DNA from 2 places in the Microbacterium gilvum genome. Region 2 is predicted to be linked to the other one. Evidence: predicted binding sites of a transcription regulator. Region 2 holds the regulator's gene; the other holds the start of a gene.
The links. The regulator LexA, encoded in region 2, represses DNA repair genes until DNA is damaged. The targets are predictions, from matches to a motif close to TCGAACANNTGTTCGA.
Positions count from the first base shown of each region.

Region 1: the regulator LexA is predicted to act here: its motif matches at 8,146-8,161, upstream of ABD998_RS05890 (Rv2578c family radical SAM protein).

Region 1 covers NZ_BAABKO010000002.1:4,238-19,565, reverse strand. Annotated here, with positions in the region: gene ABD998_RS05920 (DEAD/DEAH box helicase) at 113-2,251, shown strand; gene ABD998_RS05915 (hypothetical protein) at 2,364-2,540, shown strand; gene ABD998_RS05910 (YoaK family protein) at 2,548-3,186, shown strand; gene ABD998_RS05905 (MMPL family transporter) at 3,303-5,492, opposite strand; gene ABD998_RS05900 (MarR family winged helix-turn-helix transcriptional regulator) at 5,572-6,114, shown strand; gene ABD998_RS05895 (aldose 1-epimerase family protein) at 6,171-7,088, shown strand; gene ABD998_RS05890 (Rv2578c family radical SAM protein) at 7,089-8,138, opposite strand; gene ABD998_RS05885 (M15 family metallopeptidase) at 8,245-9,246, shown strand; gene ABD998_RS05880 (siderophore-interacting protein) at 9,254-10,099, opposite strand; gene ABD998_RS05875 (energy-coupling factor transporter transmembrane component T) at 10,108-10,911, opposite strand; gene ABD998_RS05870 (ABC transporter ATP-binding protein) at 10,908-12,608, opposite strand; gene ABD998_RS05865 (ECF transporter S component) at 12,643-13,209, opposite strand; gene ABD998_RS05860 (pirin family protein) at 13,293-14,276, opposite strand; gene ABD998_RS05855 (GNAT family N-acetyltransferase) at 14,273-14,611, opposite strand; gene recQ (DNA helicase RecQ) at 14,709-15,328, shown strand, end outside.
Region 2 covers NZ_BAABKO010000004.1:393,339-408,666, reverse strand. Annotated here, with positions in the region: gene pheT (phenylalanine--tRNA ligase subunit beta) at 1-457, opposite strand, end outside; gene pheS (phenylalanine--tRNA ligase subunit alpha) at 457-1,497, opposite strand; gene ABD998_RS13085 (amino acid ABC transporter permease) at 1,540-2,451, opposite strand; gene ABD998_RS13080 (amino acid ABC transporter permease) at 2,448-3,095, opposite strand; gene ABD998_RS13075 (glutamate ABC transporter substrate-binding protein) at 3,152-4,054, opposite strand; gene ABD998_RS13070 (amino acid ABC transporter ATP-binding protein) at 4,124-4,864, opposite strand; gene ABD998_RS13065 (TrmH family RNA methyltransferase) at 4,953-5,759, opposite strand; gene rplT (50S ribosomal protein L20) at 5,828-6,214, opposite strand; gene rpmI (50S ribosomal protein L35) at 6,248-6,442, opposite strand; gene infC (translation initiation factor IF-3) at 6,516-7,088, opposite strand; gene ABD998_RS13045 (DUF1844 domain-containing protein) at 7,368-7,778, shown strand; gene ABD998_RS13040 (SseB family protein) at 7,812-8,579, opposite strand; gene priA (bifunctional 1-(5-phosphoribosyl)-5-((5-phosphoribosylamino)methylideneamino)imidazole-4-carboxamide isomerase/phosphoribosylanthranilate isomerase PriA) at 8,563-9,309, opposite strand; gene hisH (imidazole glycerol phosphate synthase subunit HisH) at 9,395-10,042, opposite strand; gene hisB (imidazoleglycerol-phosphate dehydratase HisB) at 10,039-10,638, opposite strand; gene ABD998_RS13020 (histidinol-phosphate transaminase) at 10,679-11,758, opposite strand; gene ABD998_RS13015 (LysM peptidoglycan-binding domain-containing protein) at 11,789-12,142, opposite strand; gene lexA (transcriptional repressor LexA) at 12,394-13,077, shown strand; gene ABD998_RS13005 (S9 family peptidase) at 13,136-15,100, shown strand; gene ABD998_RS13000 (hypothetical protein) at 15,105-15,328, shown strand, end outside.

The DNA.
Region 1 (15,328 bases), on a different contig from region 2:
ATCGACGCGCATGAACCATCACATGAATGGCCCCCGGCCGATGGACGCCCGGGTTTGCCTGCGCATGCGTGCGCAGGCGCTGTTCTCGTGCGAGAACCAGAAGGACACACCCATGCCCAAGAGCAAGAAGCCGGCCGGCGGTCGCCCCGCCCAGAACTTCGATCCGCGCTACGCCAAGAAGAAGACCGGCGGTCCGTTCCGCGGCAACGACGGCGGGTCGCGCGGCCCGCGCCGCGACGACAGCGCCGCGGGCGGATACCGCCGGGACGACCGTGGCTTCGCGGGTCGCGAGGGCGGTCAGCGTCGTGAGGGCGGCTACGAGCGTCGTGACGATCGCGGTTTCAGCGGTGCTCAGCGTCGCGAGGGCGGCTACCCCCGTCGTGATGACCGCGGGTTCGGCGGCGGTCAGCGTCGTGAGGGCTTCGGCGGCCAGCACGACGGCGGCCAGCGTCGCGAGGGCGGCTACGAACGTCGTGACGATCGCGGTTTCAGCGGTGCTCAGCGTCGCGAGGGCGGCTACCCCCGTCGTGATGACCGCGGTTTCGCGGGTCGCGATGGCGGCCAGCGTCGTGAGGGCGGCTACGAGCGCCGTGACGATCGCGGTTTCGGCGGCGGTCAGCGTCGCGAGGGCGGTTTCGGCGGTCAGCGTGAGGGCGGTCACCGTCGTGACGACCGCGGCTTCTCGGGTCGTGACGGCGGTCAGCGTCGCGACGCCGGTTTCGGCGGCCAGCGTCGCGAAGGCGGCTACGAGCGTCGTGACGACCGCGGCTTCTCGGGTCGCGAGGGCGGTCAGCGTCGCGAAGGCGGCTACGAGCGCCGTGACGAGCGCGGCTTCGGCGGCGGCCAGCGTGAGGGCGGCTTCCGTCGGGACGACCGCGGCTTCGCGGGTCGCGACCGCGGGCAGCGTCGCGAGGGCGGGTACGAGCGTCGTGACGGCGCTCAGCGTGACGGCGGCTTCCGCCGCGACGACCGTCCTGCTCGCTCGGCCGCGCAGGAGCAGCAGATCGACGTCGTTCACGAGCGCCTCGAGGCCCAGGCCATCCAGACCGACGACGCCGTCGAGGTGACGTTCGCGGAGATCGGCCTGGGCGACAACATCGAGCGCGCCCTCGCCGCCCTCGGCGCCGACAAGCCGTTCCCGATCCAGGCCGCGACCATCCCGCCCATCATCGAGGGCCGCGACGTGCTCGCGCGCGGACGCACGGGCTCGGGCAAGACGATCGCCTTCGGCGCACCGCTCGTCGAGCGCGTGCTGCGGTCCAAGGCCGGGACGAAGCGAGAGTTCGGCCGCGCCCCCGTCGCGCTCATCCTCGCCCCCACGCGCGAGCTCGCCCTGCAGATCGACCGCACCATCCAGCCGATCGCGCGCAGCGTCGGCCTCTTCACGACGCAGATCTACGGCGGCGTGCCGCAGGGGCGCCAGGTCGGAGCGCTGCAGAAGGGCGTCGACATCATCATCGGCACGCCCGGCCGCATGGAGGACCTGCAGGCGCAGGGCAAGCTCGACCTGTCGCAGATCTCGATCGCCGTCCTCGACGAGGCCGATCACATGTGCGAGCTCGGCTTCCTCGAGCCCGTGCAGCGCCTGCTGCGCCTCACGGCCGACGGCTCGCAGAAGCTCCTCTTCTCGGCCACGCTCGACCGCGAGGTCGCGGCGCTCGTCGACGAGTTCCTCGTCGAGCCCTCGGTCTACGAGGTCGCGGGCGAGACGCAGGACTCTGGCACGATCGACCACCGCGTGCTCGTCATCGATCAGCGCAGCAAGGGCGAGATCCTTGACACGCTCGTCGACCGCGAGGGGAAGACGCTCGTCTTCTCGCGCACCCGGGCGTACGCCGAGCAGCTCGCCGAGCAGTTCGAGGACGCGGGCATCACCGCCGTCGCGCTCCACGGCGACCTGAACCAGGCCAAGCGCACACGCAACATCGAGAAGTTCTCGAAGGGTCGCGCGCAGGTGCTCGTCGCGACGGACGTCGCCGCTCGCGGCATCCACGTCGACGACGTCGATCTCGTGGTCCAGGCGGACGCGCCCACCGAGTACAAGACGTACCTGCACCGCGCGGGTCGCACGGGTCGCGCTGGCCGTTCGGGCCGGGTCGTCACCCTCATCACGCGGATGCGCCAGCGCCGCATGAGCGAGCTGCTCGACCGCGCCGAGATCGAGGCGCCGTTCGACCAGGTGCGTCCGGGCGACGACCTCCTCGAGGAGATCGCGGGCGCCGTGCCGACCGCCGCGGAGCTCACGGCGTAACGGCCGCCATCCGGATCACGGCCCCGTCGCATCGCGCGACGGGGCCGTTGCGCGTCACCGACCGGGCTGATGCCTTCGGGGCCGCGGCGACATGCTCCCGTACCGTGGGGGTATGGACATCAACGGATGGCTCGCCGGCGGCGGCGGATGGCTCACGCTCGCCCTCGTGAACGCCGGTCTCGCCGAGCAGAAGAACCGCACACGGCTCGGATGGTTCCTCGGATCGCTGATCCTCGGACCTGTCGCGACGTTCCTCATCGTGGTGTGGTCGCCCGCCGGCGACCGCTGAGCTCGCGATGCGGGAGGTGACGCGCCGGGGGTTCGCGCTGTCGGCCATGCTGAGCGGCGTCGCGGGGTTCGTCGACGCGATCGGCTTCATCGACACCGGCGGGCTGTTCGTGTCGTTCATGAGCGGCAACTCGACTCAGGCAGGCGTCGCGCTCCTCGACGAGGCGCCCGCGACGGCGCTGTTCCCGCTCGCTCTCGTCGGTTCGTTCCTCGGCGGCGTCATCGTCGCGGCGATCTCGGCGGGCTCCGGCGGAGGCAATCGGGCGCGACCGGTCGCGGGAGCGGCGATGCTGCTCGCGGTCAGCGCCGTGCTCGCGTGGACGGCGCCGACCTCGCCGGTGCGCTTCGCGCTGCTGGCCGCTGCCATGGGCGCACTGAACACGCTCTACATCGCCGATGGCCGCGCGCGCGTCGCGATCACGTATGCGACGGGCACGCTCGTGAGCCTGGGGCTCGCGATCGCGGATGCGATCGCCGGCCGCTCGTCGACGGCGTGGCGACGCCCACTTCTGCTGTGGGGTTCGCTCGGCGCCGGCGCGGCGGCAGGAGCCGCGACGCACCGGCTGGGCAGCGGCATCGCCTTGGCCGTCGCGGCGGGCATCCTCGCGGTCGCCGCGATCGCGCTCGCGCGACGCCGCACGGTCTGACCCGGACACCGTGCAGGAGTTCCGGGGGAACGCCTCCCCGTGGCTCGCCGGATCACGCGGGAGGGGCCATCCGCCCGGCCGGATCTCCTGCGGTGTGCTCGCCCGCCGGCACCGCCTCAGCGCGCGCCGCGGGCGAGCTCCGACGGCCACCAGATGGCGCGGCCGATGTCGTACGAGAGGGCGGGCACGAGCAGCGAGCGCACGATGAACGTGTCGAGCAGAACGCCGAACGCGACGATGAACGCGAGCTGCACGAGGAACAGCACGGGGATGACCGACAGCGCCGTGAACGTCGCCGCGAGCACGAGGCCAGCCGAGGTGATGACGCCGCCCGTGATCGCCAGCCCTCGGACGATTCCGTCGCGCGTCCCGTGCCGCAGCGACTCCTCGCGCACCCGCGTCATGAGGAAGATGTTGTAGTCGATGCCGAGCGCCACGAGGAAGACGAAGCCGTACAGCGGTACGGCGGGGTCGGCCCCCGGAAACCCGAGAACCTCGTTGAACACGAGCGCCGACACTCCCATGGCGGTTCCGAACGAGAGCACGGTCGTGAGGATGAGCAGCACGGGCGCGAGGATCGACCGCAGCAGCAGCATGAGGATCACGAGGATCACCGCGAGGATGACGGGGATGATGAGATTGCGGTCGTGGATCGACGCGTCGTTCGTGTCGACATCGGTCGCCGTGACGCCGCCCACGAGCGCGCCGGGCACGGCGTCGTCGAGCGCGCCCCGCAGATCGCGCACCGTCTGCTCCGCGGCGGTCGAGTCGGCGGCGTCCGCGAGCGTGCCCTGCAGCAGCACATCGCCATCCGCCACGGTGGGATCGGGGGACGGAGTGCCGGGAGGGCCGAAGGCCGTGACGCCGTCCTCCGTCACGGGAGCGCTCCCGCTCTCCGTGTCGGCCGTCACGGCGACGCCGTCGATGCCGTCGTCGGCGAGCAGCACATCGGCCGCTGCCTGCAGGTCGTCCTCGGCGACGAGGACGTAGACGGGGCTTCCGGACCCCGCCGGGAAGTGCTCGCCGAGCACCTCCTGGCCCTCGCGCGCCTGCGACTCGCCCAGCACGAGGTCCGACTGCGACACCCCGTCGGCCTGGAACTGCGTGAACCCGATCGAGCCCGCGGCTAGCACGACCGCCGTGAGCGCCCAGATGACGCGCGGCCTCGCGCGGATGGCCCGCCCTACCCCGGCCCAGAGGCCCCGTGCGGGCGCGCCATCGGCCGCCGTGTCGGGCGCGTATGCGGGCCGCCGCGGCCAGAACGCCGCTCGACCGAAGGCGAACAGGAGCGCGGGGAGCAGCGAGAGGGCCGACAGCATCGCGAAGACGATGCCGATGGCCGCCACGGGGCCGAGCGTGCTGTTCGACTTGAGGTCGCTCAGCAGCAGGCAGAGGAGGCCGGCGATCACCGTGCCGCCGGACGCGAGGATGGGCTCGAACGAGCCGCGCAGGGCCCGCATCGACGCGGTCCAGGTGCTCTCGGTGCGGATGAGCTCGTCGCGGTACCGAGAGACGTACAGGAGCGAGTAGTCGGTCGCGGCGCCGATGACGAGGATGAAGAGGATGCCCTGCGTCTGCCCGCTGAGGAGCAGCACGCCGGCCTTCGCCAGCCACCACACCGTGAGGAGCGCGACGCACAGCGCGAACAGGCTCGTCGAGAGCACCGCCACGGGCAGGAGCAGCGACCGGTACACGACGACGAGGATGACGAGCACGGCGGCGAGGGCGACGAGCAGCAGGATCCCGTCGATTCCGGCGAACGCGGAGACGAGGTCGTTGGAGAATCCGGCGGGCCCCGTGATGTGCACGACGACGCCGGCGGGGAGCCCGTCGGAGAGGGCTTCGTCGAGTGCGGCGACGACCTCGGACAGCTCGGCGTCGGAGGAGATCGGGACGAACGCCTGCGCCGCCTTCCCGTCGTCGGAGGCGATGGCGGGGGAGACCTCGTCGACGCCGTCGAGATCGGCCGCCGCGGCGAGCCGCTCGTCGATGGCGGCGAGGTCGTCGTCGTTCAGCTGGGCGTCGGCGGAGAAGACGACGACGGCGGGGATGGCGTCGCCGTCGGTGAAGTCGGAGAGCCGTTCCTGGACGGCCGTCGCATCGGCGCTCTCGGGAAGGTAGGTGGTCTGATCGTTCGAGGAGACCTCGTCGACCTTGCCGAAGTACGGCCCGCCGATCGATGCGCCCGCGAGCCACACGAGGATGAGCACCGCGGGCAGGAGGACGCGCAGCCAGCGGGGGACGCGAGGAGAGGTCGTGCTCGCGGTGCTCGACTGCACGCGCGGTGCTTCGGGGAGAGGGGACATTATGCTCCAGTCGTCTAATCACTAGCTAGCCTAGCAAGAAGCTTCATTGATTTCGAGTCCTGGCAGGTAGGATGATCGCATGACGGAGACCGGAGCGGGGGTGTACGACCTCGACGCCAACGACCCCGTCGGAGCCCTCGTCGACCGAGCAGGGCTCTCGCCGCAGGATGTCGCCGAGATCGGCGCCCTCATGAACGCGATGGGCCGGCTGCGCCAGGCCGAGCAGTCGCTCAACGAGGCGTCCCTGCGCTACATGAAGCTCAATCAGACCGACATGCGCGCGCTCCACTACCTCATCGTCGCGGGCAATCGAGGCGACGTCGTGACACCGGGCGTCCTCGCGGCGTTCCTCTCGATCTCGACCGCGTCGACGACGAAGCTGCTCGACAGGCTCGAGGCCGCGGGGCATATCGTCCGCACACCGCATCCGAGCGACCGGCGCGCCCTCACCGTCGCCATCACCCCCGAGACGCGCATCGCCGCGACCGACACGATCGGGCGCATCCACGCCCGCCGGGCGATCGCCGCTGCGCGGCTCACGTCGGCCGAGCGCGGCGTCGTGACGCGGTTCCTGCAGGACATCGCCGACGAGCTCGGAGCGACGGGGTTCGACGAGAGCTGAGCGGCCATCCGGCGTCTGGGAGGATCGTCTGCGACGGAATCCGAGAAGGGACGGCCATGGCGGAGATCGACCCCACAGGCGAGCAGGTGCGGCTGCGCCGGAGTGGACCGCGCGGCGAGGTGACGGCGCGGATCGCGCAGGTGGGCGCCTCGCTTCGCGCCCTGACCGTGGGCGGCATCGACATCGTGCAGGGATATCCCGACGGCGAGCGCACGCCGTCCGCATCGGGGATCGTCCTCGTGCCCTGGCCCAACCGCGTCCGCGACGGCCGATGGTCGCAGCACGGTGCGGCCGAGCAGCTCGCCGTCTCCGAGCCGAAGTACGGGAACGCGAGCCACGGCCTGCTGCGCTTCTTCCCGTACTCCGTCGATACGGGCGACGCGGCGGCGACCCTCTCGGCGCGCATCTTCCCGCAGTCGGGCTATCCGTTCACGCTCGCGACGAGCGTCACCTACGCGCTCGTCGACGAGGGGATCGAGGTGACGCATCGCATCCGCAACGAGGGCGACGCCGAGGCGCCCGTCGCCGTCGGCACGCATCCGTTCTTCCGTCTCGGCGACGTGCCGACGGGCGAGCTGCGGCTCGCCGTGCCGGGGGCGACGTGGTTCGAGCTCGACGACCGCATGCTGCCCGTGGCAGAGCGTCCCGTCGACGCGGCGACCGATCTGCGCGGCGGCGCGCGGCTCGCGGACGTGCAGCTCGACCGCGCCTACGGCCGGCTCGCGCGCGGCGGCGACGGTCGTGTGCGCAACACGCTCGCCGCGCCGGATGGCCGGACCGTCACGGTCTGGCAGGGGGAGGGGTTCGACTACGTGCAGGTGTTCACGACGTCGGGTTACCCGGGAACGGAGCTCGCCGTCGCGATCGAGCCCATGACGGCACCCGCCGACGCCCTCAACTCGGGCCAGGGGCTCCGCTGGCTCGCTCCCGGCGAGGACTGGACGCTCTCGTGGGGTGTGACCCTGAGCGCCTGATCAGAAGAGGGTCGGCGCCGTCTTCCTTGCCGTCTCGACGACGCGCGGCGTCGCCTTCGGGTGCGACCGCGTGCGCGGCGGCTGGTCCTCCTCCGCCGAGCCCGCCAGGCTGTGGGCGCGCAGGAGGGGGCGCATGCGCTGAGCGAGCCAGGTGCGGTACCCCTTCGGCGCCTCGACGGATGCACCGGGGTAGAGGCCGCGGTAGGCGGCGACGAGGTCGGGGCGCTCACGGGCGAGCCACTGGAAGAACCACGGCTTCACGCCGGGCCGCAGGTGCATCGACCCGTACACGACGCGATGCGCGCCTGCCGCCCTGATCCGCGTGAGCGCCTCGTCGAGCGCCTCGACGGAGTCGCTCAGATGCGGGATGATCGGCATGAGGAAGACCTGCACGCGGAAGCCGAGGTCGGCCGCCGCCCTGACGGTGTCGAGGCGGGCGCGCGCCGTCGGCGTGCCGGGTTCGATGGCGCGCTGCAGGGCGTCGTCGTGCACGGCGATCGACATCGCCAGCGAGATGTCGACGTCGGCTCTCCTCGCCGCGAGCTGCGGCAGGTCGCGACGCAGGAGGGTGCCCTTCGTGAGGACGGAGAAGGGCGTGCCCGAGTCGGCGAGCGCGTCGATGATGCCGGGCATGAGACGGTAGCGTCCCTCGGCGCGCTGGTACGGGTCGGTGTTCGTGCCCAGGGCGACGTGCTCGCGCTGCCACCCGGGTTTCGCGAGCTCGCGCCGCAGCACGTCGGCGATGTTGACCTTCACGACGATCTGCGAGTCGAAGTCGCGCCCCGCGTCGAGCTCGAGGTACTCGTGCGTTCCGCGGGCGAAGCAGTACACGCAGGCATGGCTGCAGCCCCGGTACGGGTTGACCGTCCAGTCGAACGGCATCGAGCTCGGCCCGGGCACGTGGTTGAGCGCCGACTTCGCGGCGACCTCGTGGAACGTCAGGCCCGCGAACTCGGGCGTCGTGACGGTGCGGACGAGGCCGTCGAGCCGGTCGAGCCCCGGCAGCGCCGAGGCGTCGACGTCGCCGATCCGCTGTCCGTTCCACCGCATCCGTCTATGGAACAGATCTTCGAGAGAGAAGTCAAGCCAGGCTCGCATATATGTTCTCCACGGGGAGCCTGCCGGGCGCCGTGAGCGCGTCCGCGACAATAGGGGGATGACGAACGGGCGGTACGCACGGCGCCGCGGTCTCGTCGCGAAGCACGCGGCGCCTGAGCCGCGGCTCCTCTCCGGGCGGGGTCTCGTCGTGCTGGCGGCCGTCGCCGGCGTCGTCGGCGCGTGCGTCCTGGGCAGTGCGCTCGCGGTCGCAGGGGGCGACGGCCCGAGTCACGCCGCGCCGCAGCAGACCTCGGCAGCCGAGTCCGCCGACTCCCGGCCCGGCTCGATCGAGGCGCTCCCCGTGCCCCTGTTCGAGGTCGCGGAGGTCGAGCCGGCCTCCGACGGCTGCGCGTCGGACGCGGCGGCCGTCGCCGCGCAGACGCACGACGTGGCGGCCATGGTCGCGGCGTTCGGCGGCGGCGAGCAGCTGAGGGCCGCCGCTGCGGCGGGGGCGGAGTGCCTCCCTCTCGACGATCCCGGATGGTCGTGGGTCGTCGTGAACAAGCAGCGTGCGGTGAGCCCCGTCGACTACGCGCCCGCCGTCATCCTCCCTGCCGAGACGCCCAGCCTCGTGGGCGGAGGGCTCCGCGCCGACGCGGCGGCCGCGCTCGACGCGCTCGTCGGAGCGGCGGCCGACGCGGGAGCGGGCGACGTCGCGCTGCAGAGCGGGTACCGCTCGTACGCGACCCAGGTGAGCACCTTCGGCGGGCAGGTGGGCTCCCTCGGGCGCGAAGGCGCCGAGGCGATCTCGGCACGTCCGGGGCACAGCGAGCACCAGCTCGGGCTCGCGGCCGACGTCGTCGCCTGCGCGAACGGCGGCTGCGGCACGATCTACGAGATCGAGGGCACGGCCCAGGGCGACTGGATCGTCGAGAACGCCTGGCGGCACGGATGGATCGTGCGCTACGAGAGCGGCCGTACCGAGACGACGGGGTACGACCCCGAACCGTGGCACCTCCGCTACATCGGCGTCGAGCTCGCCGAGGCCTACCGCGAGGGCGGGTTCCACACGCTCGAGGAGTTCTTCGGGCTGCCCGCCGCGCCCGACTACCTCGACTGACGGCCGCTCACGCGACCGATCCCGCCCCGGCCCCCACCCGCCAGTAGCCGCAGAAGTCGATGAGCCCCTTGTCGACGCCGTGCTCGCCGACGAGATGACGACGACCGCCCGTGGGAAGCTGCTGCTCGCCGACGAGGAAGGCATGGAACGGGGAGCCCGGGAGGGAGGCGGAGCGCAGCGCGTCGAGCGCGCCGGCGCCCGGTCGGGCCTGCGGATCCGTGCGGACCACCCAGCGGAGCGCGACGCCGTCCGGCCGGGGGAAGTCGAGGGCGTCGTCGGCAGACGGCACCTCGACGATCGCGAGCCCGCCGGCGTCCGCGGGGAGCGAGCCGCAGATGCCGGCGACGGCGGGAAGCCCCGTCTCGTCGGCCACGAGCACGACGGGGCCGGTGCCGCGCTCGGGGTTGAAGACGAGACCCTCGTCGATGATGGCGACGTCCTCGCCCGGCTGCGCGCCGAGCGCCCAGCTCGGCGCGGGGCCCATCGACCCGTCGGCCGCGGCGTGCACGACGAAGTCGACGTCGATCTCGGCCCCGTCCGCGCCTTCGGCCGGCCGGTACGCGCGCACCGTGTAGCTGCGCATGGCGGGGCGCATCCCCTCGGGGATCCGCAGGAACTTGAGGTAGCCGAGCATCTTGTTGGCCTTCGCCGGCACGCGCTCGAGCCCCGCCTCGCCGTGGACGGGGAGGAAGATCCGGAACCACTGGTCGTACCCCATCGGCTGGAACCGGCCGATGTCGCCCCCTCCCAGCGTGACGCGCATCCAGTGCGGCGAGAGCCGCTCGGTGCGCTGGACGGTCAGGCGCAGCAGCTCCTGCGATGCGGGCTTGACGAGGCGGCTGGCGACGGCCATGAGTGCTCCTAAGGGGTCGAGGGGGCGAGAAGGGCGGTCGTGGCGATCGCGGTGACCGCCCAGAACGCGAGGACGAAGACGGTGTCGCGCGGGCGCCACGGCACCTCGTGGCGCTCGGTGCGGGTGGCATGCGCGCCGAAGGCGCGGGCATCCATCGCCAGCGCGACCCGCTCGGCGTGGCGGATGGCGCTCGCGAGGAGCGGCACGAGGTATCCCAGCCCGCGACGCACCGCGGCGACGGGTCCGCGCCCGCCGTGGTGCCCGCGGACGCGGTGCGCCGCGCGGATGACGTCGAGCTCGTGACGGAACCTCGGCACGAACCGGTACGCCGCGAGCGCCGCATATCCGACGCGGTAGGGCAGCTTCAGCTGGCGGATGGCGGCCCGGACGAGTTCCGGGCCCTCGGTCGTCGTCCCGCCGACGAGAGCGAGGGCGACGAGCGCGGCGAGGCGCAGCCCCGTCGCGAACCCGATCCCGACCGCGCCCGCGTGCAGCCGCCATCCGCCTGCCGAGAGGAGGACCGGCGTGCCGGCGACCCGCGCGGGATCGGCCCAGAGCGAGAAGCCGGCGCCGACGGCGAGCGCCAGCGCGGGCAGCACGATGACGAGCAGCGCGAGCGTGCGGCGGGTGGGACGCGCGCCGCCGAGGACGACGGCGTACGCGAAAGCGAGGAACACGAGCGGAGTGACGAGGTCGCGGCTGAACAGGACGACGGTCATCGCGGGGAGGGGGGCGGCGAGCTTCGCGAGCGGGTTGAGCGCGCGCAGGCCGCGCACGCGATCGGATGGCGGGGCGCCGATGAGCGCGGTCATGCGCGCGCCTCCGACCGGGCGAGCGCGGCGGACGCGGCCGGGCGGTCGGCGAGGACGCGGTGGAGGGAGGGGAGGCGCAGGCCGGCGTCGGCGAGCAGGCCGGCGTCGGCGAACACGGCCTCGGCCGGGGCGTGCGCGCGCAGTCGGCCGTCCGCCACGACGGCGACGTCGGTGGCGTGCCGCGCGGCGAGGGCGAGGTCGTGCGTCACGACGACGATCGTCGTCCCGCCGCGGTGCAGGTCGTCGAGGAGCGCGAGGAGCTCCTCGGCGCGCGCCCTGTCCTGCCCGAACGTCGGCTCGTCGAGGACGAGGACGGCAGGCCCCGTGATGAGGGCGGTCCCGACCGACAGCCTCCGCTTCTGGCCGCCCGAGAGGCGGAAGGGATGGGCGTCGGCGTGCCCGTCGAGACCGAACCGCGCGAGCAGGTCGTCCACGCGCCGACGCGTCTCGTCGGGGGCGACGCCGCGGATGCGCAGGCCATGGGCGAGCTCGTCGAAGACCGTGTGCGCGATGAACTGGTGCTCGGGGTTCTGGAAGACGAACCCGATGCGGGCGGAGACCTCCCGTGCCGAGGCGCGGCCGATGTCGAGCCCGTCGACCACGACAGCGCGTCGGGGCGGCCGGACGACGCCCGCGATCGCCTGCACGAGCGTCGTCTTGCCGGCGCCGTTGGCACCGACCACGGCCGTGAACGACCCCCGCGGCAGCTCGAGGTCGACGTCGTCGAGGAGCGTCCGCCCGCCGCGTCGGACGGTCAGCCCGCGCACCCGGATGGCGATGTCCGCGCCCTCCGAGCGGGGTTCCGGTGGCAGCGCAGGCGCGGCCTCCGGGGCCTGCTGCGCGTCGATCGCCGCCGCGAGCGCGTCGGGTGTGAGCGGGAGCGGGGCCATCCTCCAGCCGGCGTCGCGCAGCGTGCGCGCCGCGACGAGCGCGGACGGCAGCCAGACGCCCATCCGCTCGAGGGACTCGTACCCGTCGCGCAGGACGGTGCCGAGAGGGCCGTCGACGGCGAGGCGGCCGTCGGCGTCCAGCACGACGACGCGCGTCGCGATCTCCGCCGCGGCGTCGAGATCGTGCTCGACGAGCACGATCGCGCGGTCTCCGTCCGCCGCGATCTCGGCGAGCGCCGCGTAGACGTCGTCGATGCCGACAGGGTCGAGGTTCGCGGTCGGCTCGTCGAGGACGAGCACGTCGGCGTCGACGGCGAGCGCGCAGGCGATCGCGAGCCGCTGGCGCCCGCCGCCCGAGAGCGTGTCCGGGTCGTCGTTGCGGCGCTCCCAGAGCCCGAGGCGGCGGAGCGCGCGCTCGCTGCGCGCGAGCACCTCGGCGATGGGAAGCAGGAGGTTCTCGAGCGCGAAGGCGACCTCGTCGAGCACGGTCGCCGTCACGATCTGCGTGTCGGGGTCCTGGAAGACCATGCCCACGGTGGCGCTGAGCGCGGCGGGAGAGGAATCGCGCGTGTCCACGCCGGCGACGACGACCGCGCCGTCCATGTCGGCGTCGACGGCGTGCGGCACGAGACCGTCGAGCGCGAGCGTCAGCGTCGACTTGCCCGAGCCGCTCGGGCCGAGCACGAGCACCACCTCACCGCGGCGGACGTCGAACGAGGCGTCGGACGGCGCAGGCGCGCGGTCGGGGTAGGCGATCGAGAGTCCGCGCACGCGCAGCAGCGGGGGCTCGTCGACGGCGGGGCTCACGCCACCAATTTAGCCTTGCCTTACCTGGAAGGCGTCATCGTGACGCGACGTGCGTGCGGCGCGGCGCCCCCACTCCGGCACGGCGGAGCCCTGCCCCCGCACCGAGGCCCACGAGGGTCCACACGACGGGGCCGAGGAGCGAGAGCACGAGGTAGGTGGTCTGCGCCCATCCGGGGAGCGCCGCGATGTCGGCGGCGAGGGCGACGATGACGGCCACGAGCACGCCGATCACGGTGCCGGACAGGAGGAACCGCCACCACCCCCATGCGCGGTAGCGGAAGAGCGCCGCGACGCCCTCCTGCAGTCCGCCGAAGAGCATGGCGGTCATGAGGAACTGGCCCGTGAAGGGCGGGGCGATCGCGCTGGAGACGAGCGCCGCGAGCACGTGAGCGAGCAGGGCGACCCAGGGAAGGCGCAGGAGCTCCTGCGCCACGATGCCCGGCAGGACGTGGACGCCGAGGAGGAAGCCGTAGATGATCGGCGCGCCCGCGACGACGGGCGCCGCGAGCCAGCCCTCCACGCCGCCGAGGATGCCGGTCGCCACGCCGATCGCCGCGCACACCAGCAGGACACGGGTCGAGAGCGCGGGCGTTCGGGTCACGAAGGACAGCCTAAGTCGTCGGGATGCGAGCCGGCCGGGTGCGAGGGCGTGCCCGGCGCCCGGGGCGCCCCCGGCGCTCGGCGTCAGATGCGGCGTCGGCGCGTGGTGAGGCGCACGTTGGGGAGCGGCGGGGCGGGGATGCGCTCGGCCTCGTGGTGGCCGTCGACCGTTCCGAAGCGCGCGGAGCTTGCCTCCCAGTCCTCGCGGGCGGCGGCGACCTCCTCGTGGGAGCGGGCGACGAAGTTCCACCACATGACGATGTCGTCGGGGAAGGGCTCGCCGCCGAGCAGGAAGACGGTCGCGCCGCCGTCCGATGCGAGCTCGACGGCGTCGCGGTGCACGCCGAGGTAGAGCAGGTCGAGGCGGGAGATCGACGTGTCGCAGCCGTCCGCCCCCACCCGCGCGTCGCCCTCGACGGCGACGACGGCGTGCTCCCAGCGGTGATCGAGCGGCACGCGGACGCGCGACCCGGCCGGCACCACGATCTCGGCGCCGACGATCGGGGTGTGCATGGTGGCGGGGGAGACCACCCCGTCGAGGGCGCCGACGACCACCGTCGCCGTCGCGTCGGCGCCCTCGACCGCGCGCAGAGCGAGCGCCGGCAGGTCGTCGTGACGCTCGAAGGCGGCGGCCCCGTGCCGCCGCTCCTCGGGGAGCGCGACCCACAGCTGCAGCGCGTCGAGCGGCACGGGACCGTCGCCCACCGAGTACTCGGAGTGCGAGATGCCGTCGCCCGCGGTCATGATGTTGAGCGAGCCGCGGCGGATCTCCACGTCGCTGCCGAGGCTGTCGCGGTGGCGCACGTCTCCGACGAGGGGCCACGTCACCGTCTGCAGGCCGATGTGCGGATGGGGATCGACGCGCATCATCGCGTCCTGCGGCCCGAACCGGTCGAGGAAGCACCAGGCGCCCACCGTCGGCAGGTCGCGCTGCGGCAGGGAGCGGTGCACCTCCATGGCGCGCACGCCGCCGAGGGGCACCTCGCGCGGCGCGAGGAGCAGGAGGCGCGGTCCGTCGCACGAGGTGGTGCCGCCGTCGACCTCGTGATCGGTCTCGAGCCGCGTCATCCCGGTTGCTCGCCCGGCGTCGCGGCGTCGTGCGGCGCGCCGTGCGGCCAGTCGACGACGGCGCCCGCGACCTCGTTCTCCGAGAGGTAGGCCGCGATGAAGGGACACAGAGGCACGATGACGTCGCCGCGGCGCGCGACGTCGGCGAGCGCCTCGGAGGCGAGCAGGTCGCCGTAGCCGCGGCCCCGGAAGGCCGGGTCGACGACCGTGTGCACGAACCGGATGCGCCCCGTGCCCTGCTCGAAGGCGGCGAAGCCCGCGAGCGCCCCCGTCTCGCCGTCGTGCAGCTCGTAGCGCGACTCCTCGTCGTTGCGGATGACCGCGAGATCGCTCATGGATGCTCCTTCCGTCGGTGCTCCCCACGCTAGACCGGATGCGCGCGCGAAGGGCCGTTCCCGCTGCCGCGTCGGAGGTGCTCCGTAGACTCGGAGCATGCCCGCGCATCCTCACGACGGCTCCCAGGGCGATCCGTGGCTGGTCGCGCGCATCCCCGACGACGACAGCTGGGTGCCGCCCGCGCATCCGTACGACGACGTCCCGCCCGAGGACTGGGCGCCCCCGGAGGACTGGGCGCCGCCGGAGGAAGGCGCGCACGGCGGATGGTCGCGCGACGCACCGGCGCCCGCCGTGCGCCGTGCGACGCCCTCCCGGTTCCCGACGGCGCTCGCCGCGTTGCAGACGGTCTACGGCTACGACGCGTTCCGAGGCGATCAGGCGGCGGTCGTCGACCAGGTGATCGCGGGGGGCGACGCCGTCGTGCTCATGCCGACGGGCGGCGGCAAGAGCGTCTGCTATCAGGTTCCCGCGCTCGTGCGGGAGGGCACCGGCCTCGTCGTCTCGCCGCTCATCGCGCTCATGCACGACCAGGTCGACGCCCTCGTCGCGAACGGCGTGCGGGCGGCGTACCTGAACTCGACGCAGTCGTCGTCCGAGCGATCCGCCGTCGAGCGCGCGTATCTCGGCGGAGAGCTCGACCTGCTCTACGTCGCCCCGGAGCGGCTGGGCGGCGAGCAGACGCTGCGCCTGCTCGAGCAGGGCTCCCTCAGCGTCAT
Region 2 (15,328 bases):
CGTCGGTCCCGATCTCGGGGTCGAGGCCGAGCTCGGCGAGCCGCAGGATGCCGTCGTGCTCGTCGCCGAGGCCGAGCTCGCGCGCCGAGGCGATCATCCCGTCGGACACGTGCCCGTAGGTCTTGCGGGCGGCGATCGGGAACGGCCCCGGCAGCACGGCCCCCGGAAGCGTCGCGACGATCTTGTCCCCGGGGTGGAAGTTCGACGCGCCGCACACGATGCCGCGCGGCTCCGCCTCGCCCACGTCGACCTGGCACCAGCGGATCGTCTTGCCGTTCTTCTGCGGCTCCTCCTCGAAGGAGAGGACCCGGCCCACGACGATCGGCCCCGTCAGGTCGAACCCGACGACCTCCTCCTCTTCGAAGCCGACGCGCACGAGCGCCGCGAGGACGTCCTCGGGCGTCGTGCCGACCGGAAGCTCGACGTACTCACGCAGCCACGAAAGCGGGACGCGCATCACACCACCATCCCGAACTGCTCGCTGAAGCGCACATCGCCCTCTGCCATGTCGCGCATGTCCTGCACATCGCTGCGGAACATCAGCGCCCGCTCGATGCCGATGCCGAACGCGAAGCCGCTGTACACGTCGGGATCGATGCCCGCCGCGCGCAGCACGTTCGGGTTGACCATGCCGCAGCCGCCCCACTCGATCCAGCGCGCACCGCCCTTGAACGTCGGGTGCCACAGGTCGAACTCCGCCGACGGCTCCGTGAAGGGGAAGAAGTTCGTGCGCAGCCGCGTCTTCGCCTCGGCGCCGAACAGCTGCTGGGCGAGGTGGTCGAGCGTGCCCTTGAGGTGCGCCATCGTGATGCCCTTGTCGACGACGAGGCCCTCCAGCTGCGTGAAGACGGGCAGGTGCGTGGCGTCGAACTCGTCGGTGCGGTAGACGCGGCCGGGGCAGACGACGTAGACCGGCAGCTCGCGGTCGAGCAGAGAGCGCACCTGGACGGGGCTCGTGTGGGTGCGCATGACGAGGTGGCGCGAGACGGGGTCGACGAAGAACGTGTCCTGCAGCTGACGCGCCGGGTGGTCCTCGTCGAAGTTCAGGGCGTCGAAGTTGTACCACTCGTGCTCGAGCTCCGGCCCCTCCGCGATCTCCCATCCCATGCCCACGAAGATGTCGGAGATCTGGTCCTGGAGGAGGGTGAGCGGATGGCGGGCGCCCGTGCGCGTGCGGGTGCCGATCGCGGTGATGTCGACGCGCTCCGCCTCGAGCTGCGCGGCGAGCTCGCCGGCGGCGAGCTCCTCCTCGCGGGTGCTCAGCGCCTGCGTGACGCGGCCGCGCGCCTGGCCCACGAGCTTGCCGAACTCGGCCTTGCGCTCCTTGGGCACGCTGCGCATCTGCGCGTTGAAGGCCGCCAGCGGCGACCCCTCTCCCGCATGTGCGGCTCGAGCGGCTTTCAGGGCGGCGGTATCGGGGGCTGCGGCGATCGCGGCGAGCGCATCGGCGACCGCGGCCTCCACCCCTTCCGGCGTGATCTCGGGAGCGTCAGACACGAGAGTCGAGTCTAGTCGGCCCGGCCGACGCCCCCGAGCGGCTCAGACCCGGCCGTCGGCGTCGGGCTCGCCCTGCTGCAGGATGACCGACGTGTTCGTCGCGCCCTCGTGCTGCCGGGGATCCTTCGGCCCGCCCGCGAGACGGACCTTCGGGGACTTCCGCATGCGCTTCTCCACCGTCCTCGCGACGAGCGACAGCAGCAGGCAGAGGACGATGTAGATGCCGCCGATGAGGATCGCCGCCGGGATGTACGGACGCCCGTACGCGAGCTGCCCGCCGATGAGCTTGGCGACGTAGAGCAGTTCATCGTAGGTGATGATCGAGCCGAGCGCGGTGTCCTTGAGCGTCACGACGAGCTGGGCGAGGATCACGGGCAGCATCGCCCGGAAGGCCTGCGGAAGGAGGATGAACGTCATGACACCCGACTTCCGGAGGCCGATCGCGTACCCTGCCTCGGTCTGCCCCTTCGGCAGCGACGCGACGCCCGCGCGGATGGCCTCGGCCATGACCGAGCCGTTGTAGGCGATGAGGGCGACCACCACCGCGAGGTAGGGCGACACGGAGACCCCCACGCTCGGGAGCCCGTAGTACATGATCATCATGAAGATGAGCACGGGGATCGCACGGAACACCTCGATCACGATCGTGAACGGGATGCGGACCCAGGCATGATCGGACAGTCGCCCGACGGCGAAGACGACCGCGAACACGAGGGAGCCGACCGCTGCTGACACGAACGCCAGCAGCGTCGACACGAGGCCGCCCACGATCTGCTCCCAGATCGTCGTGTACCCGAAGATCGACCACTTCTGCGCGGTGAGCTGACCGGAATCGATGAAGAGCCACAGCACCCAGGCGAAGAGGGCGACGAGAGCGACGATGGTCACCGCGCCCAGGATCCGGTTCCGCAGGATCGCCTTCGGACCAGGGACGTCGTACAGGACGGAGGTCATCGGATCACCTTCCACCGGGTCTCGAGCGTTCGCTGGAGCCATGAGAGCAACAGGACCATGACGACGAAGAACGCGGCGATCCAGAGAAGCACCACCATCGCCGGCTCGCCGCGCTCCGACAGGTTCGCGCGCATGGCACCCAGCTCGAAGACCGAGAAGCCCGCCGCGACCGTCGTGTTCTTGAGCAGCGCGATCAGCACGCTCATCATCGGCGGCACCACCGAGCGCACCGCCTGAGGCAGCACGACGAGCGTCATGACCTGCCCGAACGAGAGCCCGATCGCGCGGGCTGCCTCGGCCTGGCCGACGGGAACTGTGTTGATGCCGGAGCGGAGCGCCTCGGCGACATAGGTGGCGGTGTAGAAGCCGAGCGCCAGGATGGCGAGCGTCGTGTAGCTGAGGTCGGCCACACCGAGCGCGGGGAAGCCGAGTGCGAAGAAGAAGAAGATCAGCGTCAGCGGCGTGTTCCGCACGAGATTCACGTACGCGGTCCCGACCGCGCGCGCGATGGGGACTGGAGACACGCGCATGGCACCGACGACGAACCCCAGGACGAGCGCCATCAGACCGCTGACGAAGAACAGGAGAACGGTGTTCGCGAGCGCACCGCTCCACAGATCGAGGTTGTCGACCAGTGTGTCCACGCTTCATCCCTTCCGCGAGTGGTGGTCCGGGCGGCGCGAGCCGCCCGGACCGATGATCAGTACTGGTCGACCGCAGGCTGCTCCGCGGAGACTCCGGAGGCACCGAGGTTCGCGTCGAAGATCGCCTGCCACGTGTCGCCGCCGTCTGTCAGCGTCTCGTTGAAGAACGTGCGCAGAGCGTCGTCGCCCTTCGGGAGCCCGATACCGTAGTTCTCCGTCGAGAACGGCTCGCCGACGACCTTGAGCTCCTCCGGGTTCTGCGCCGCGTATCCGATGAGGATCAGCTCGTCTGTCGTGACGGCGTCGACGGTGCCATTAAGAAGGGCGTCGACGCACTGCGTGTAGGTGTCGAACTCCTCAGTCTGCGCCTCGTAGTTGTCGCGGATGTTCTGGATGGGAGTCGAGCCGGTCGCCGAGCACACCGTCACGTCCGACGTGAGGTCGGCATCCGACTCGATCGTGTCGTTGTCGGCGGCGACGAGCAGACCCTGCCCGGTCACGAAGTACGGGCCTGCGAAGTCGATCTGCTCCTTGCGGGCATCCGTGATGGAGTACGTGCCGACGTAGTAGTCGATGTCGCCGTTGATGATGGCCTGCTCGCGGTTGGCCGACGGGATCGCCTCGAACTCGATCTGCTCCTCGCTGAAGCCGAGCGAAGCGGCCATCCAGCGAGCGATGTCGATGTCGAAGCCCGTGCGCTCGTTGGTCGTGGCATCGAGGTATCCGAGCCCCGGCTGGTCCTCCTTGACGCCGACGACGACCCCGTCACGCTCCACCATCGCGTCGTACGTGGGGCTGCCCTCGAGGTCGACCTCGGTCGCCACTTCGAAGAGCGGCTCATCGGCGTCGTCGCCGCCGTCACCCGTCGTGCTTCCGGGCGTGCCGCTGTTGCAGGCGGTCAGGGCGAGCAGCGCCGTGGCGGCGATCCCCACGCTCGCGAGGGTCCTGATCTTGCGCATGTGCGTTCCTCTCTCTCGGTTGAGAACTTGACCGGGCCTCACGCCGTTGTGCGGCTCCGGAGTCAGGGGTCAGTGCGTGATGAGCTTGGACAGGAAGTCCTTGGCGCGGTCGGAGGTCGGGTTGGTGAAGAACTCCTCCGGCGCCGACTGCTCGACGATCTGACCGTCCGCCATGAACACGACGCGGTTGGCGGCCTTGCGCGCGAACCCCATCTCGTGGGTGACGACGATCATCGTCATGCCCTCGTGGGCGAGCCCCACCATGACGTCGAGCACCTCGTTGATCATCTCCGGGTCGAGCGCGCTCGTCGGCTCGTCGAACAGCATGACCTTGGGATGCATGGCGAGCGCTCGCGCGATCGCGACGCGCTGCTGCTGCCCGCCGGACAGCTGGGCGGGCAGCTTGTCGGCCTGCGCTCCCACGCCGACGCGTTCGAGCAGAGCGCGCGCCTCCTTCTCTGCGTCCGCCTTCTTCATGCCGCGCACCTTGATGGGACCGAGGGTGACGTTCTCGAGGATCGTGAGGTGCGCGAACAGGTTGAACGACTGGAACACCATGCCGACCTCGGCGCGCAGGTTCGCGAGCGCCTTGCCCTCCTTCGGCAGCTCCTTGCCGTCGATCGTGATCGACCCGCTCGTGATCGTCTCGAGGCGGTTGATCGTGCGGCACAGCGTCGACTTGCCGGAGCCGGACGGCCCGATCACGACCACCACCTCGCCCTTGTCGACCGTGAGGTCGACATCCTTCAGCGCGTGGAAGTCTCCGTAGTGCTTCTGCACGTCCTTGACGACGACGAGGGGCTCAGCCATGGGTTCACCCTAGGCGCAGGCTGTGCAGATCCTGAACATCCCCGGGCGAGGATTTACAGAGTTGTGACGGGGAGAGCTCCCCAGGTGCTCATTCCGCCTCGCGCTGGGCGAACGCGCTCTCGTACAGGCACACGCTCGCCGCGGTCGCGAGGTTGAGCGACTCGGCACGGCCGAAGATCGGCAGCCTCAGCGCTCGGTGCGCCAGGGCGAGCGCATCGTCGGCGAGGCCTCGCGCCTCGTTGCCGAACAGCCACGCCGTCGGCCGCGCGAGCGATCCGTCCCGTCGCGCGGCGAGCAGGTCGTCGCCCTTCACATCCGCAGCGACCACGTCGAGGCCGGCCCCGCGCGAACGCGCGACGACGTCCGCGAGATCGGCGCCCACGACGACGGGCACGTGGAAGAGCGATCCCGTCGTCGACCGGACGACCTTCGGGTTGTAGGGGTCCACCGTCCGCCCCGTCAGCACGACGGCGTCGGCGCCCACCGCGTCGGCGGCGCGGATGATCGTGCCGAGGTTGCCGGGATCGCGCACCTCCTCGCAGATCGCGACGAGGCGCGGGCGCGCGGAGAAGACGTCCTTCAGGGCGGTCGGGTTCTGCTTCGCGACCGCGACGAAGCCCTGCGGCGTGACGGTGTCCGCCATGGCGGCCAGCACGTCCTCCGTGACGAACTCGATCTCGACGCCCTCGTCGACGAGCGCGGAGCGGAGGTCCGCGTGCTTCTCGAGCGCGGTCGGTGTGGCGTACAGCTCCACGATGACATCAGGGCGGAAGGCCACGGCCTCACGGACCGCCTGCGGGCCCTCGAGCAGGAACAGCCCGGTCTCCTTGCGGGCGACGCGCCTCGCCAGCTTCGCAACGGCCCGCACTCGCGGCGATCGGGGATTCTCCAGCACGCCCTCAAGTGTAGAGACAGCAGAAGAGGGCGCCCCTCAGGGGCGCCCTCTTCGCGAGGCGTGTCAGATCACGCAGCCGACTTCGGCGCGTTCACGTCGCCGGGCAGAGCCTTCTTGGCGACGTCGACGAGGGCCGCGAACGTCGCGGGCTCGTGGACGGCGAGCTCCGCGAGGATGCGACGGTCGACCTCGACGCCGGCCAGGCCGAGGCCCTGGATGAGGCGGTTGTAGGTGAGGCCGTTCTGGCGGCTCGCGGCGTTGATGCGCTGGATCCACAGGCGGCGGAAGTCGCCCTTGCGCTTGCGACGGTCGCGGTACGCGTAGACGAGGGAGTGGGTGACCTGCTCCTTCGCCTTGCGGTACAGGCGCGAACGCTGACCACGGTAGCCCGAGGCGCGCTCGAGGATGACGCGACGCTTCTTCTGCGCATTTACTGCGCGCTTGACTCTAGCCATTCTTCATACTTCCTAACGAACGTCCGTCGCGGTTCAGCGACCGAGGAGCTTCTTGACGACCTTGAGGTCGTTGCCCGAGATGACCTGGTCCTGGTTCAGGCGGCGGGTGCGGCGGCTCGACTTGTGCTCGAGGTTGTGGCGCATGCCCGCCTGCTGCTTCTTGATCTTGCCGCTGCCGGTGATCTTGAAGCGCTTCTTGCTGCCCGAGTGGGTCTTCTGCTTCGGCATCTTCTTCTTTCCTTGCGTCTGCGCCCGGTGGGCGACGTGATGTGCAACCCGCCGAAGCGGGAAGTTCGGGGGACTACTCCGCCGCGGGCTCCGCGGCGACCGTCTTCGCCTCGCGCTGCGCCTGCTTGGTCGCTGCGCGCGCGGCGTTCTGCTCGGCCTTCGCCTCCGACTTGTTCCGATGCGGGGCGATCACCATCACCATGTTGCGGCCGTCGATCGTGGGCCGCGACTCGACCGATCCGAACTCCGCGACGTCCTCCGCGAACTTCTGCAGCAGGCGCACGCCCTGATCGGGGCGCGACTGCTCACGGCCGCGGAACAGGATCATGGCCTTGACCTTGTCTCCCGCCTGCAGGAAGCCCTCGGCACGCTTGCGCTTGGTGTCGTAGTCGTGCTGGTCGATCTTCAGGCGGAAGCGGACCTCCTTGAGGACCGTGTTCGCCTGATTGCGGCGCGCTTCCTTGGCCTTCTGGGCGGCCTCGTACTTGAACTTCCCGTAGTCCATGATCTTGACCACGGGAGGACGCGAGTTGGGGGCCACCTCGACGAGGTCGAGGTCGGCCTCCTGCGCCAGGCGCAGTGCCACCTCGATACGGACGACGCCGATCTGCTCGCCTGCCGGGCCGACGAGTCGGACCTCTGGCACGCGGATGCGCTCGTTGGTGCGGGGATCGCTGATGCGGAACTCCTTGGGTGCGTGATTCGAGCCACCGTGTCGCGAGGGTCGCGGCGCGGGCGGGAGAAGAGTTCAGCATCCACCCGAGCACGACGATCGACATCGGCTCGACACCCTGATCGACCCGCGCGGACGCGAGCGGAGTGTGCATGACCCGGTAGCCTGGAGCGGCAAGCGCGGGTGGGAACTGAATCCTCTTTCGTCCGGAGCGAACTCCGGAGCCCGCAAGAGTCTACCAGAGAGCGGTCCATGAGCGCCATTCCGTCCGACGAGCCCATCCACGACGCCGAACGCCACGCGCGGTGGGAGGAGCAGGAGCGCGCCGCGGCCGCCACCGAGGCCGTCCGGGACATCGCCGACGTCGCCGCCGTCGAGGTCATCGCGTCGAGCTGCGTCCACCTCATGAGCGCCGCAGCGGTGAAGCTCGGCCTCGCCGACGCGGCGGACGCCGACGAGCTCGTCGACCTCGACGAGGCGCGCAAGCTCATCAACGCGCTCGCGGGCCTCGTCACGGCCGCCGCCCCGGAGATCAGCGACATGCACGCGCGGCCCATCCGCGACGGGCTGCGTTCGCTTCAGCTGCGCTTCCGCGAGCTGTCGCTCATCCCTGACGCGCCGGGGGCGGGCCCGGGCGAGAAGTACACCGGCCCCGTCATCTGAGGCATCCGGCCGTCCGAGCCGAGGACGGCCGCGTCAGCCGCGCTCGAGCGTGACCTGGAGAGAGTCCACGAGCACGGCGATGCGGTCGTCCGCCGCCCAGCGGCGCGCCAGCCGCTGCAGGACCGCGTCGAGCTCCCCGCGCTCGAGACCGTCGACGAGGCGGAGCCGGACGACGAGCTCCGGGCCCCGCAGGCGCGCCTCCGGATCGCCGGCCTCCACCGCGAGATCGAGCACGGCCAGCTCGCCGCGGATGCTCGTCTGCAGCGCGAGGAACACGTCCGGGCTCTCGGGCGAGGGCTCCCAGGCCTGGTCCTGCGCGATCGCCCAGACGGCGGGCCGGCGCACGACGAACTCCGTGGGGCTCGTCGGATCGAGGACGATGAGGTCGGTGTCCTCCCCCGCGGCCGCGAGCGCCGCGCGGGGGCCCGCCACGGGGATCGGCCGAGCAGCCGCGTCCCACGCCGAGAGGGTCTCGACGCAGCTGAAGAGCGGAAGCACCTTTCGGCCGTCCGGCGCCGAGACCGTCACGATCGACAGCTCCTGCGTCTTGTCGACGGCGAGCCCGTGCGCTCCGACGCCCTCGTCGCCCTTCTCCGCGACGAGCGGGACGAGCACGCGCGCGCCACGCAGCGCGTCGACGACCTCGCGCGCGGACGCGCGACCGGCGCGGAATCCCGTCAGCGCGTCCCACAGTGCGGGGTCGGCCGAGCCGTCGTCTCCCGCAGCGGGGTTGGGATGGAACCGGCGCCCCTCCCAGGGGACGCCGGCGGAATCGGAGAGGCCGTCAGTATCCGGCGACATCCAGCGCCTCGGCGAGCGTGAACGCGCCCGAGTAGAGGGCCTTGCCGACGATCGCTCCCTCGACGCCGAGCGGGACGAGGTCGCGCAGCGCGGCGATGTCGTCGAGGCTCGACACGCCGCCAGATGCGACCACCGGCTTCGGCGTGCGCGATGCCATCTCGCGCAGGAGCTCGATGTTCGGCCCGCGCAGCGTGCCGTCCTTCGTCACGTCGGTGACCACGTAGCGGCTGCAGCCGGCCTCCTCGAGGCGCTCGAGCACCTCCCAGAGGTCCCCGCCCTCCTGCGTCCATCCGCGGGCGGCGAGCGTCGTGCCGCGCACGTCGAGCCCGACCGCGACCGCGTCGCCGTAGCGCCCGATGACGGATGCCGTCCACTCGGGGTTCTCGAGCGCGGCCGTGCCGAGGTTGATCCGCTGCGCGCCGCTCTCGAGGGCGGCCTCGAGAGAGGCGTCGTCGCGGATGCCGCCCGAGAGCTCGACGTTCACGCCGCGCACGTGCTTGATGACCTTCCGCAGGATGCCCGCGTTCGACCCCCGGCCGAACGCCGCGTCCAGATCGACCAGGTGGATCCAGTCCGCACCCTGGCTCTTCCAGTTGTCGGCGGCCTCGAGCGGATCGCCGTAGCTCGTCTCGGAGCCGGCCTCGCCCTGCGTCAGCCGGACGGCCTTGCCGTCGGCGACGTCGACAGCGGGGAGGAGGGTCAGTGCGGGTGTGGACGCGAAATCGTTCATGGCTCCTCGTGCACGCGGGCCTTTCCCGCGGACGCACGAGTCAAGAGACTAGACCGCCCGCGGCCCCCGCTCCAACTCGGTGCTGTCACAGCACGGGAGCGAGGCCGTCCACCCAGTTGCGCAGCAGGCGGATGCCCGCCTCCCCCGACTTCTCGGGGTGGAACTGGGTGGCCGACAGCGGCCCGTTCTCGACGGCGGCGAGGAAGGGACCGCCGTGGTGCGCCCACGTCAGCACAGGCTGGGGGAACGGCGGCTGGACGTCGAGCTCCCACTGCTGCGCCGCATAGGAGTGCACGAAGTAGAAGCGCTCGCCCTCGAGCCCGCGGAAGAGCCGCGACCCGTCGCCCGCGTCCACCGTGTTCCAGCCCATGTGGGGGACGACGGGCGCATCGAGCTGCGCGACGGTCCCCGGCCACTCGCCGAGGCCCTCCGTCTCGACGCCGCGTTCGATGCCGCGCGCGAAGAGCACCTGCATGCCGACGCAGATGCCCAGGACGGGACGCCCGCCCGCGAGACGCCGCTCGATGAGCTCTCCGCCGCGGATGGCGTCGAGCTGCTCCATGACGGCCTGGAAGGCGCCCACTCCGGGGACGAGGAGGCCGTCGGCATCGAGCACCGTGGACCGGTCGCGGGTCAGGGACACGTCGGCGCCGGCGGCCTCCAGCGCCTTCACCGCCGAGTGCACGTTGCCGGAGCCGTAGTCGAGGACGGCGACCTTCGGACGCGCCGTCACAGCGCGCCCTTCGTCGACGGGATGCCGTCCACGAGCGGGTCGAGCGCCTTGGCCTGCCGGAACGCGCGCGCGAACGCCTTGTACTCGGCCTCGGCGATGTGGTGGGGATCGCGGCCGCCGAGGACGCGGACGTGCACGGTGAGGCCCGCGTTGAACGCGAGCGCCTCGAACGTGTGGCGCACGAGCGAGCCCGTGAAGTGGCCGCCGATGAGGTGCTGCTCGAACCCGGCAGGCTCCCCCGTGTGCACGAGGTACGGCCGGCCCGAGATGTCGACGACGGCCTGCGCGAGCGCCTCGTCGAGCGGGACGAGCGCGTCGCCGTATCGCGAGATGCCCGACTTGTCGCCGAGCGCCTCGCGGATCGCCTGCCCGAGCACGATCGCGGTGTCCTCGACGGTGTGGTGCGCGTCGATGTGGGTGTCGCCCGTCGCCGTGACGGAGAGGTCCGTGAGCGAGTGCTTCGCGAACGCCGTGAGCATGTGGTCGAAGAAGGGCACGCTCGTGTCGATGGTGCTCTTCCCCGTGCCGTCGAGGTCGAGCTCGAGCTCGATGGTCGACTCGCTCGTGGAACGGGTGCGGCGCGCGATTCGGGTCATGCATCGATTCTATCGGCGCGCCGTCGGCCCCATCCCGCGCTCAGCGGCCGATCTCGGCGAGCGCGTCGAGGAACGCGCTCGTCTCCTCCTCCGTGCCCGCCGTGACCCGAAGGTGACCGGGGATGCCGATGTCGCGGATGAGGATCCCGCGGTCGTAGAGCGCCTGCCACGTGCCGCGGACGTCGTCGACCCCGCCGAACAGGACGAAGTTCGACCAGGTCGGGTAGACCGTGTAGCCGAGCGCCTCGAGCGTGGCGGAGATGCGATCGCGCTGCACGACGATGTCGTCGACCATCGACAGCATGGTGTCGGAGTGGCGGAGTGCGGCCGACGCCGCGGCCTGTGTGAGCGCACTGAGGTGGTACGGCAGTCGCACGAGGCGGAGGGCGTCGACGAGCGCGGGATCGGCGGCGAGGTACCCCACTCGCGCGCCCGCGAACGCGAACGCCTTGCTCATGGTGCGCGACACCACGAGGCGTTCGCGCCCGGGGAGCAGCTGCAGCGCCGACGGCACGTCGCGCGGGGCGAACTCGCGGTACGCCTCGTCGACGATGACGATTCCGCGGGACGCCTCGTAGACCGCCTCCACGACGTCGTTCTCGAGCGGCGTCCCCGTGGGATTGTTCGGTGCGCACAGGAAGACGACGTCGGGCCCCGCGTCGGCGACCTGCTCGGCGGCGCTCTCGGGAGTGAGGGTGAAGCCAGCGCCGCGCTCACCCGCGACGAATGCCGAGCCCACGCCGCGGGTCAGCAGCGAGTACATCGAGTAGGTGGGGGCGAAGCCGAACGCCGTGCGACCCGGTCCGCCGAACGCCTGCAGGATGTGCTGCAGCACCTCGTTCGAGCCGTTCGCCGCCCAGATCTGCGCGGGCTCGATCCCGTGGCCGAGGTAGTCCGCGAAGCCCTCGCGGAGGGTCGTGAACTCGCGGTCTGGGTACCGGTTGACATCGCGGAGCGCGAGGGCCACCGAGTCGGCGATGTCGTCGGCGACGTCGTCGGGGATCGGGTGGGTGTTCTCGTTGACGTTGAGGGCGACGGGCAACGGCGCCTGGGGAGCGCCGTACGGCTGCTGTCCGCGGAGGTCGTCGCGCAGGGGGAGGTCGTCGAGGGTGGCGGTCACCCCATCCATGCTAGGGCGTGCGCACGGGGCTCAGTCCGCCGAGGCGTAGGCCGCGGGGATGGCGATCTCCGCGCCGGCGTCGACCCCGCCGCCGTCGAGGCGGTTGAGGCGGACGATCGCGTCGACCACGTCCCGCGGGTCGGCGTCGGGAGCGATCTCCTCCGCGATCCCCCACAGGGTGTCGCCCGCGAGGACCGTCACGGTCTCGAACCCGCCCGCAGGCACGCCGGCATCGCTGGATCCCAGCGCGCCGCCCCCGTTGAGCACACCGAGACCGATCGCCGTCACCACGGGCGCCGCCGCGAGCGCGGCGACGACGCGACGACCACGCGCCGTGAGGCGCAGTCGAGTACGGCGGACGGGGGCTGTGCGGATGGTGCTCATGTCGGTTCCTTCCTCGGGTCCGCTTCGAACCTGCATCTCGGCCGGGAGATGCAGGCCCGAAGCGATGTTCCGAATCTATCTTCGATGTGCCGGGCGTGTCAAGAGTTGTCTTCGAAGCCGTCGCCCGCTCCGTGCGCGACACGCTCGAACAAATCTCCTCGGATCCGTGTCGCATCCGATACCGTCTTCTCGACGGGATCACCACATCACGCACCACCGACATCCGCTCGGGGCAGCGAAGGAGCACGGACATGACGGATGCCCAGACGCGCGGCGAGAAGCCGCGGACGCGCAGGCGCAAGAACCTCAGCGAGAAGCAGCTGGCCATCCTCGAGGTCATCCAGCGGTCCATCCAGGTGAACGGCTACCCGCCGAGCATGCGCGAGATCGGAGACGCCGTCGGCCTGAAGTCGCTCTCGAGCGTGACTCACCAGCTCGGTCAGCTGGAGCTCAGCGGCTACCTGCGGCGCGACCCGGGGAAGACCCGCGCCATGGAGGTGCTCATCGACCTTCCCGGCTCCGCCGCGGAGAACCCCGCCGACTCCGCCCCCTCCGTCGGCGACGCCGCTCTCGTACCGCTCGTCGGCCGCATCGCCGCAGGCGTGCCGATCACGGCCGAGCAGCATGTGGAGGAGATCTTCCCGCTGCCCCGCCAGCTCGTCGGCAAGGGCGACCTGTTCATGCTCAAGGTCACGGGCGAGTCGATGATCGACGCGGCCATCTGCGACGGCGACTGGGTCGTCGTGCGATCGCAGGGGACGGCCGACAACGGCGACATCGTCGCGGCCATGGTGGACGGCGAGGCGACCGTGAAGACCTTCCGCCAGCGCGACGGGCACACCTGGCTGCTGCCGCGCAACTCCGCGTTCGAGCCCATCCTCGGCGACGAGGCCGTCGTGCTCGGCAAGGTCGTCGCCATCCTGCGCGCGGTCTGATCCCGCGGTCCCGCATCCCGCCCGCCCGGCGGCCGCGGCGCCGGATAGCGTGGACGGCATGACGCAGACGCTCCCCTACGGCTCCTGGCCCTCGCCCCTCGCCGCGTCGGACATCGCGGTGTCGGCGCCCCGCCTGTCGGGCGCGCGCTTCGCCGACGACGACATCTGGTGGGCGGAGGGCGTGCCCTCCGAGCGCGGACGCACGGCCGTGCGCCGCGCATCGGACGGCGGGATGGTGCTCCCCTCCCCGTGGAGCGCACGGTCGCGCGTGCACGAGTACGGCGGCGGCGCATGGCTGCCCGGTCCGGACGGGACGCTCCTGTTCGTCGAGCAGTCGGATCAGCGCGTGTACTCCCTCGCGGCCGGCGGCCTGCCCGTCGCGCTCACCCCCGCGGACGAGCACGCGGCGTACGGCGACCTCGTGCTCGCCACGGGGCGGCTGTGGGCCGTCCGCGAGCGCCAGGACGGGCGGCGGGTGACGCGCGACATCGTGACGGTGCCGCTCGACGGCTCAGCGGCGCGGAGGCCCGACCGGATCGTCAGCGTCGTCGCCGGGAGCGACTTCCTCGCCTTCCCCTCCCCGCGCGCCGGCCGCCTCGCCTGGATCGCGTGGGACCATCCCGACATGCCGTGGGACGCCGCGGAGCTGCGCATCGGCGACCTCGGCGCCGACGGCCGGATCTCGCAGTGGCGAACGCTCGCGGGAGGGCGCGTCGACGGCACGGAGGTCTCCGCGCTCCAGCCGGAGTGGATCTCCGACGACACGCTCCTGTTCTCCGCCGACCCGCCCATCCGCCCCGGCGGCGCCGCCCGCTGGAACCTGCACCGCGCCCGTCTGGATGCGCGGGGCGACGAGGTCGCCGTCGTCCGCACGGTCGACGCCGACACGGGCGGACCGCTCTGGAACCTCGGGACGCGCTGGTACTCCCCGCTGGCCGACGGACGCATCCTCGCCGTCGAGACGGACGGGCGCGACCGACTCGTCCTCATCGACGGCGGAACGGTGACCGACCTGGACACCGTGCTGGGAGAGATGCACGTCGAGGACGTCCGCGGCACCCGCGCCCTGCTGACGGGCGCGGGTCCGCGCACACCCGGCGGGATCTGGCTGCTCGATCTCGCCCTCGGGACCCTGACGGCGCTGCGGGGCGGAGTGTCCTCCCTCGACCCGGAGTGGCTGCCTGAGGCCAGGGCGGTCGCCTTCGACGGCCCGTCCGGCGAGGTGCACGCCTTCCACTATCCGCCCACGAGCCCCGTCGCCGAGGGCCGGGACGGCGAGCTGCCGCCCTGTCTCGTACTCGTCCACGGCGGGCCGACCGCCCACGTGGCGGGATCGCTCTCCCTTGCCATCACGTACTTCACGAGCCGCGGCATCGCCGTCCTCGACGTGAACTACGGCGGCTCCACGGGCTACGGGCGCGCCTACCGTGAGCGGCTCCGCGGCGAATGGGGCGTCGTCGACGTCGCCGACGTCGCCGCCGCGGCGCGCGGGCTCGCGGCGGAGGGGCTCGCGGACGCCGCGCGGCTCGCCGTCCGCGGCGGGTCGGCGGGGGGCTGGACCGTCCTGTGCGCCCTCGCCGGAACCGACGTGTTCGCGGCCGGCATCAGCCGCTATGGCGTCGCCGACCTGCGCCTGCTCGTGGCGGAGACCCACGATTTCGAGGCCAGGTACATCGACGGCCTCGTCGGCCCGCTGCCGGGCGCCGAGCAGCTCTACGTCGACCGGTCGCCGCTGTCGCACCCCGAGCGGCTGCGCACGCCGCTGCTCATCCTCCAGGGCGCCGACGACCCCGTGGTCCCGCCGTCGCAGTCCGAGGCGCTCCGCGACGCGCTCTCCGAGGGCGGTGTGCCGCACGCGTACCTGCTCTTCCCCGGGGAGTCCCACGGGTTCCGCGGCGCGGACGCGATCGTGCGCGCGTTCGAGGCGGAGGCGGCCTTCCTCGGCGCCGTGCTGGGATTCGACACGCCGGGGGTGCCTCCGCTGCCCCTCTCGGGGATGTCGGAGCCTCCGGCTATCGTCTGACCAGATGGAACTGACCGGCCTCGTCCTCGCCGCGGTCGGCGCCTCCGATCTGGGGCGCCGGCTCGTCGCACCGCGCGCGGCGCGCGCGGTGTCCGTGGCCGCCGTCCTCCTCCTCTGCGCGCTCGCGGGAGCGGCGCTCGGCGCGGATCCGGCCTCATCGGCCGTGCTGGCGGTCGTCCCCGCCGCGTGCGCCATCGGATGGCTCGGCACGGTGCGTCCGGACCGCGC